3 regions of the Actinomadura gamaensis genome follow, and region 1 is predicted to be linked to each of the others. Evidence: predicted binding sites of a transcription regulator. Region 1 holds the regulator's gene; each other region holds the start of a gene.

The links. Region 1 encodes HrcA, which represses chaperone genes, less so after heat shock. Its sites were predicted from a motif close to TTGGCACTCTCNNNNNGAGAGTGCCAA; they were not measured.
Region 2: groL (chaperonin GroEL) is a predicted target of HrcA. The motif match lies at 840-866, and genes of this name have one in related genera.
Region 3: groES (co-chaperone GroES) is a predicted target of HrcA. The motif match lies at 1,305-1,331, and genes of this name have one in related genera.

Annotation. Positions count from the first base shown of each region.
Region 1 is NZ_JBHSIT010000001.1:936,980-939,248, reverse strand. It holds gene dnaJ (molecular chaperone DnaJ) at 1-357, opposite strand, end outside; gene hrcA (heat-inducible transcriptional repressor HrcA) at 358-1,371, opposite strand; gene ACFPCY_RS04330 (DUF3097 domain-containing protein) at 1,544-2,269, shown strand, end outside.
Region 2 is NZ_JBHSIT010000016.1:161,739-164,007, forward strand. It holds gene ACFPCY_RS39205 (YbaB/EbfC family nucleoid-associated protein) at 1-58, opposite strand, end outside; gene groL (chaperonin GroEL) at 999-2,269, shown strand, end outside.
Region 3 is NZ_JBHSIT010000007.1:557,443-559,711, forward strand. It holds gene groL (chaperonin GroEL) at 1-791, opposite strand, end outside; gene groES (co-chaperone GroES) at 876-1,184, opposite strand; gene ACFPCY_RS25600 (class I SAM-dependent methyltransferase) at 1,446-2,269, shown strand, end outside.

The DNA of each region.
Region 1 (2,269 bases):
CCGGAGGGTGGCGTTGCGGCCGCGCCGCGCGCGCGAGCGGGGTCCGCGCGCGGACGCGGTGCCGAAGAAGGCGTCCATGATGTCGCTGAACGGGAAGCCCGCGCCGAAGCCGCCGGCCCCCGCGCCCGCGCCGCCGCCCGGGGCGAACGGATCGGCGCCGAGGTCGTACATCTCGCGCTTCTTCGGGTCGGAGAGCACCTCGTACGCCTGGGTGATCTCCTTGAACCGCTCCTGCGTCTCCGGATCGGGGTTGACGTCGGGATGCAGCTCGCGCGCGAGCCTCCGGTACGCCTTCTTGATCTCGTCCGCGCCGGCGTCGCGGCGGACGCCGAGGGTCGCGTAGTAGTCGTTGGCCACCTACGACCCCGCCAGGATCTGTCCGACGTAGCGTGCCACTGCCCGTACCGCTCCCATCGTGCCGGGGTAGTCCATCCGAGTAGGCCCGAGTACACCGAGGCGGGCCAGGGTGAGGTCGCCGACGCCGTAGCCGGCGGCGACCACGGAGGTCGAACGGAGCCCCTCGTCGGGGTTCTCCGTGCCGATCCGAACCGTAACAGTAGAGGAGTCGGCGGACTCGCCGAGCAGCCTCATCAGCACCACCTGCTCCTCCAGCGCCTCCAGGACGTCCCGGAGGCTGCGCGAGAAGTCCATCGCGGCGAGATTGGCGGCGCCCGCGAAGACGACCTTCTCCTCGTGCTTCTCGACCAGGGTCTCCAGGAGGACCGACAGCACCGCCGCGGCGACGGGACGCTCCTCCGGGGAGACCTGCTCGGGAAGTTCCGAGACCGCGCCCGGGACGTCGCCGAAGGCGAGACCGTCCAGGCACGTGTTGAGCAACGCCCGCAGGTGGCCGATCGATTCCTCGGGCAGCTCGGCGGGCGTCTCGATCACCCGCTGCTCCACCCGCCCGGTGTTGGTGATCAGGACGAGCAGCACCCGCCCGGTCGCGACCGGCACCAGCTCCACGTGCCGGACCGACGAGCGGGTCAGCGACGGGTACTGCACGACCGCGACCTGCCGGGTGAGCTGGGCGAGCAGCCGGACGGTGCGGCCGACCACGTCGTCGAGGTCGTAGGCCCCGGACAGGAACGTCTCGATGGCCCGCCGCTCCGCCTTGGACAGCGGCTTGATCGTGGACAGCCGGTCGACGAACAGCCGGTACCCCTTGTCGGTGGGGATCCGGCCGGCGCTGGTGTGCGGCTGCGCGATGTAACCCTGCTCCTCCAGGACGGCCATGTCGTTGCGGATGGTCGCCGGCGACACGCCGAGGTTGTGCCGGTCCACCAAGGCCTTGGAGCCGACCGGCTCATTGGTGGAGACGTAGTCCTCGACTATGGCGCGCAGGACCGCGAGTTTCCGGTCGTCGAGCACGTGGTCACCTCCCCTGCCCCCGTACTGGCACTCCATACTTACGAGTGCCAAGTGTACGGCCCGGCGGGGCCGTCGCGGATACGCCCCGAGCCCGGTTCGGCCCCCGCGCCGCGCGCCGCCGCGCCCGGCGGGGCGTTCTGCCGCGCTCCGTGAATCGTTATTGTCGTCCACCGTGCGGAGCAAGGACTACGGTGACGACGTTCTGGCGGGCGACTGGCGACGGCCCCTGAAGGGCACCATCCCGGAGGTCCCGGCCGAGCCGGGCCTGGTCGCCGAGGATCCCGCCAGCGGGTTCTGCGGCGCGGTCGTCGGCTGCGACAAGTTCGGCGTGACGCTGGAGGACCGGCACGGCAGGCGGCGGATCTTCCCGCTCGCCAAGGCCGGCTTCCTCATCGACGGCAGGCCGGTGACGCTGGTGCGGCCGGAACGGGCCGCGCCGGCGGGACCGGTGCGGTCGGCGTCCGGCTCGATCGCGGTGCGGGGCCTGAAGGCGCGGGTGGCCAAGGAGTCGCGGATCTACGTCGAGGGCGCGCACGACGCCGAGCTCGTCGAGAAGATCTGGGGGCACGACCTGCGCGTCGAGGGCGTCGTCGTGGAGTTCCTGGAGGGCGTGGACGACCTGCCCGCGATCGTCGAGGAGTTCGCCCCGGACGAGGGCCGGAAGCTGGGCGTGCTGGTCGACCACCTGGTGGCGGGCTCCAAGGAGAGCCGGATCGCCGCGCAGGTGTCGTCGCCGCACGTGCTCGTCACGGGCCATCCGTTCATCGACATCTGGGAGGCGGTCAAGCCCTCGGTGGTCGGCATCCGGGAGTGGCCGCGCGTGCCGCGCGGGATCCCCTGGAAGGAGGGCGTGCTGGACGCCCTGGGCTGGCGGATGGAGACCGGCGAGGCGTGGAGG
Region 2 (2,269 bases), on a different contig from region 1:
CGGCCCGCGCCCTGGCGTCCTCAACCTCCGCGGCGGCGAACCGCGCGTAGTCGCTCATCTCGCTCCACTCCGGCGATCCACCCCCGACGGCCCGAAGACCCTCACACACCCCCGGTTAGAGCCCGGCAAACCCCCCTAAAGATCGTTCGAACCGACCCTCACCCCGCGCGAACGGCGCTCAGCCCGTGACAGACGGATGCGCGCGGGAGTGCCCTCCGGGTCCAGGAGGGGCCTGGACGGGGTTCCCAGCAGCGCACGCGCAACCGATCCGGTCGTCGGCCGTGCACCGGTACGAGGGCTGCGGTCAGTCGCTGTAGGTCAGCAACCGGAGGTGGGCAGAGTGCGTCAGAGTGTCGCTACGCCGCAACCGGACTTCTACCCTGAGGCAGGGTCCGCAACGACTGTTGGAGCATGGATGACCGCACCCGAGAAGCGCATTCCTGGGCAGAGCAACGCCGAGTACGAACGACGCCAGGCCCCCAACGCGAGCTTCACCGGAACACAGTCGCTGCACGGTGGCGGAGACGCCTCGTTCGCGATCAGAGCCTCTCGCGCCTTCTTCGCTTGGCTCAACCGCCGTAGGGGGAGCAAGACAAGTTAGGTGCGCTGGCGGCGGCGAACAGACCACCCCCAACCCCCACTTCCCTAGTGCTCGTGTTCCGCGATCGTTCCGGGACTACCGACAGACGGTGGGGCATCGCGGGTCGCGGTCGCACCCGTCGCGGACCAGCGGGAACGGTGCTTCCGCTGATGAGGGCCCGGGTCCGGAGGTCACGGGCGACGACTTCCGGGAGGGGTTCGGACGCTTGCACTCGGCAGGGTAGAGTGCTAAACAAACGTTGGCACTCTGCTGTGGAGAGTGACAACTCCACAGACTGGGTCGGGGCGATGAGGCTCCGTGACCGGCGGCGGAATGGCAGTCGTCGGCAGGGGTCGTCCGTCGCGGGCATCGGCTCGATCCGTATATGGCCACCCTGTTCCGGGAGGACTTGGAGCCTATGGCTGCAAAGATGATCGCGTTCGACGAGGAGGCCCGGCGCGGCCTCGAGCGCGGCATGAACCAGCTCGCTGATGCCGTGAAGGTGACCCTTGGTCCCAAGGGCCGCAACGTCGTGCTGGAGAAGAAGTGGGGCGCCCCCACGATCACCAACGACGGTGTGTCCATCGCCAAGGAGATCGAGCTCGAGGACGCCTGGGAGAAGATCGGCGCCGAGCTCGTCAAGGAAGTAGCCAAGAAGACCGACGACGTCGCGGGCGACGGCACCACGACGGCGACCGTGCTGGCCCAGGCGCTGGTGCGCGAGGGTCTGCGCAACGTCGCCGCGGGCGCCAACCCGATGTCCCTCAAGCGGGGCATCGAGGCGGCCGTGGAGCGGGTCAGCGAGGAGCTCTCCAAGCTGGCCAAGGACGTCGAGACCAAGGAGCAGATCGCCTCCACCGCGTCCATCTCCGCGGGTGACACCCAGATCGGCGAGATGATCGCCGAGGCGATGGACAAGGTCGGCAAGGAAGGCGTCATCACCGTCGAGGAGAGCAACACCTTCGGGCTCGAGCTCGAGCTCACCGAGGGCATGCGCTTCGACAAGGGCTACATCTCGCCCTACTTCGTCACCGACCCCGAGCGGATGGAAGCGGTCCTCGACGACCCGTACATCCTGATCGTCCAGGGCAAGGCGTCGGCCAACAAGGACCTGCTGCCCGTCCTCGAGGGCGTCATGCAGTCCGGCAAGCCGCTGCTGATCATCGCCGAGGACGTCGAGGGCGAGGCGCTGGCGACCCTGGTCGTCAACAAGATCCGCGGCATCTTCAAGTCCGTCGCCGTCAAGGCGCCGGGCTTCGGCGACCGCCGCAAGGCGATGCTCGGCGACATCGCCATCCTGACCGGCGGCCAGGTGATCTCCGAGGACGTGGGCCTCAAGCTGGAGAACACCACCCTCGACATGCTGGGCCGCGCCCGCAAGGTCGTGGTGGCCAAGGACGAGACCACGATCGTGGACGGCGCCGGTGACGCCAACGAGATCGCGGGCCGGGTCAACGAGATCCGCACCGAGATCGAGCGCACCGACTCCGACTACGACCGCGAGAAGCTCCAGGAGCGCCTCGCCAAGCTGGCCGGCGGCGTCGCCGTCATCAAGGCCGGCGCGGCGACCGAGGTCGAGCTGAAGGAGCGCAAGCACCGCATCGAGGACGCCGTCCGCAACGCGAAGGCGGCCGTCGAGGAGGGCATCGTCCCCGGCGGTGGCGTCGCGCTGCTGCAGGCCGGCACCAA
Region 3 (2,269 bases), on a different contig from region 1:
TTGTTGGCGACCAGCAGCGCCAGGGCCTCGCCCTCGACGTCCTCGGCCACGACCAGCAGCGGCTTCTTGGTCTGCGCGACCTTCTCCGCCAGCGGCAGGAACTCCTGCACGTTGGAGATCTTGCCGTCCACGATCAGCACGTAGGCGTCCTCCAGGACGGCCTCCATGCGCTCGGGGTCGGTGACCATGTGCGGGGACAGGTAGCCCTTGTCGAACTGGAGGCCCTCGGTGAACTCCAGCTCCAGGCCCATGGTGTGGGCCTCCTCGACGGTGATGACGCCGTCCTTGCCGACCTTCTCGAACGCCTCGGCGATCAGCTCACCGATCTTGGCGTCCTGGGCGGAGATGGTCGCGACGTGCGCGATCTCGCCCTTCTCCTCCACCTCGCGGGCGGTCTTGAGGAGCTGGTCGGAGACGTACTGGGCGGCGGCGTCCATGCCGCGCTTCAGCGACAGCGGGGACGCGCCGGCCGCGACGTTGCGCAGGCCCTCGCGCACGAGCGCCTGGGCGAGCACGGTCGCGGTGGTGGTGCCGTCACCGGCGATGTCGTTGGTCTTGGTCGCCACTTCCTTGGCGAGCTGGGCCCCGAGGTTCTCGTAGGGGTCCTCCAGCTCCACCTCGCGGGCGATGGTGACGCCGTCGTTGGTGATGGTCGGCGCGCCGAACTTCTTGTCGATGACGACGTTGCGGCCGCGCGGGCCGATCGTCACCTTGACGGCGTCCGCGAGAGCGTTGACGCCGCGCTCAAGAGCCCGGCGAGCGTCCTCGTCGAATTCCAGGATCTTCGCCATGCGGTGTATCTCCTCTATGAAGCGCGCCGCCCCGACCGCCCGCCAACGGCGGCCGGACGGGGCGGGTGCATCACGTCTCGGTGATTACTTCTCGATGATCGCGAGCACGTCGCGAGCCGAGAGGACGAGGTACTCCTCGTTGTTGTACTTGACCTCGGTGCCGCCGTACTTGCTGTACAGCACGACGTCGCCGACCTTCACGTCGAGCTCGACGCGCTGGCCCTTGTCGTCGACACGGCCGGGGCCGACCGCGAGGACGGTGCCCTCCTGCGGCTTCTCCTTGGCGGTGTCGGGAATGACCAGACCCGACGCGGTGGTGGTCTCGGCCTCAAGCGGCTGGACGACGATGCGGTCCTCAAGCGGCTTGAGAGCAACCTTGGTGGCGGTCGTCACGATCAGACCTCCCCTTCGATTGGTCCTCGGCCGGCCTCACGGGCCGACCAGCACAGATGACGAGAGAGGCGACCCTGGACCGGCCTGTCGTCGCGGGTGCCAGACCGACCTTGTCGCTGTTTGGCACTCTCACACTGAGAGTGCCAGTCATGGAGACTATGCCCGACCCGGTAAGCCGTCAACACGAACCGCCACGAGCCCGGTCGGGAACCACCGGAACCCGCCGCCGGGCGACCGCCGGCGGACGCTAACGTCCAGGCTATGGACACCGAGGCGTTCCGCGATCTCCTGACACCCCGCGGGCGGGACCTGCTCGCCGAGGCGAACGGCGCGGACCTGTCCGAGGCCGCCCTGCTCGCGACCGCGACCAGGCTGCGCGGACGCTTCCCGGCGGAGCTCGTGAACGCCGCGCTGACACAGCTCCGGCTGCGCGACCGGGCGCGCGCCAAGTTCGGGGACGACGCGTCCCGGATGTTCTTCACTCCGGCCGGACTGGAGCAGTCAACGCGCGCGGGCGTGGCCGCCCACCGCGCACGCCGCTTCGCGGATTTGCCAAAGATTCACCGCACGTTGGAAGTCGGTTGCGGAATCGGAGCCGACCTCATCGCGCGCGCACGAGCCGGAGTGCCGGGCGACGGCGTCGAACTGGATCCGCTCACTGCGGAGGTCGCCCGAGCGAACCTCGCCGCGTTCGACTTGGCCGAACTGGCGTCCGTCCGCGTCGGCGACGGCACTGCCGTCCAGCTCGCCAGCACAGGCGCGCCGCTCCGCGGGGCGGGAGGGACGACTGCCGGCGAAAGTGACGCTCGCCCCATCCTTTCCGAAGGCGGAACTCACGCAGCTGAAGGGGCGGCTTTTCGTGGGGGGCGCGTGGACGGGGCGGCGTATGGGGCGATGTTCGCTGATCCAGGGCGGAGGACGGCGCGGGGGCGGGTTTTCGACCCGCGCGCGTACGAGCCGCCGCTGGATGTCGTCCTGGGGATGGCGCACAGCGTGCCGGCCGCGTGCGTGAAGGTGGCGCCGGGCATTCCGCACGAGGCGGTCCCGGACGGCGCGGAGGCCGAGTGGATCTCGGTCGGCGGGGA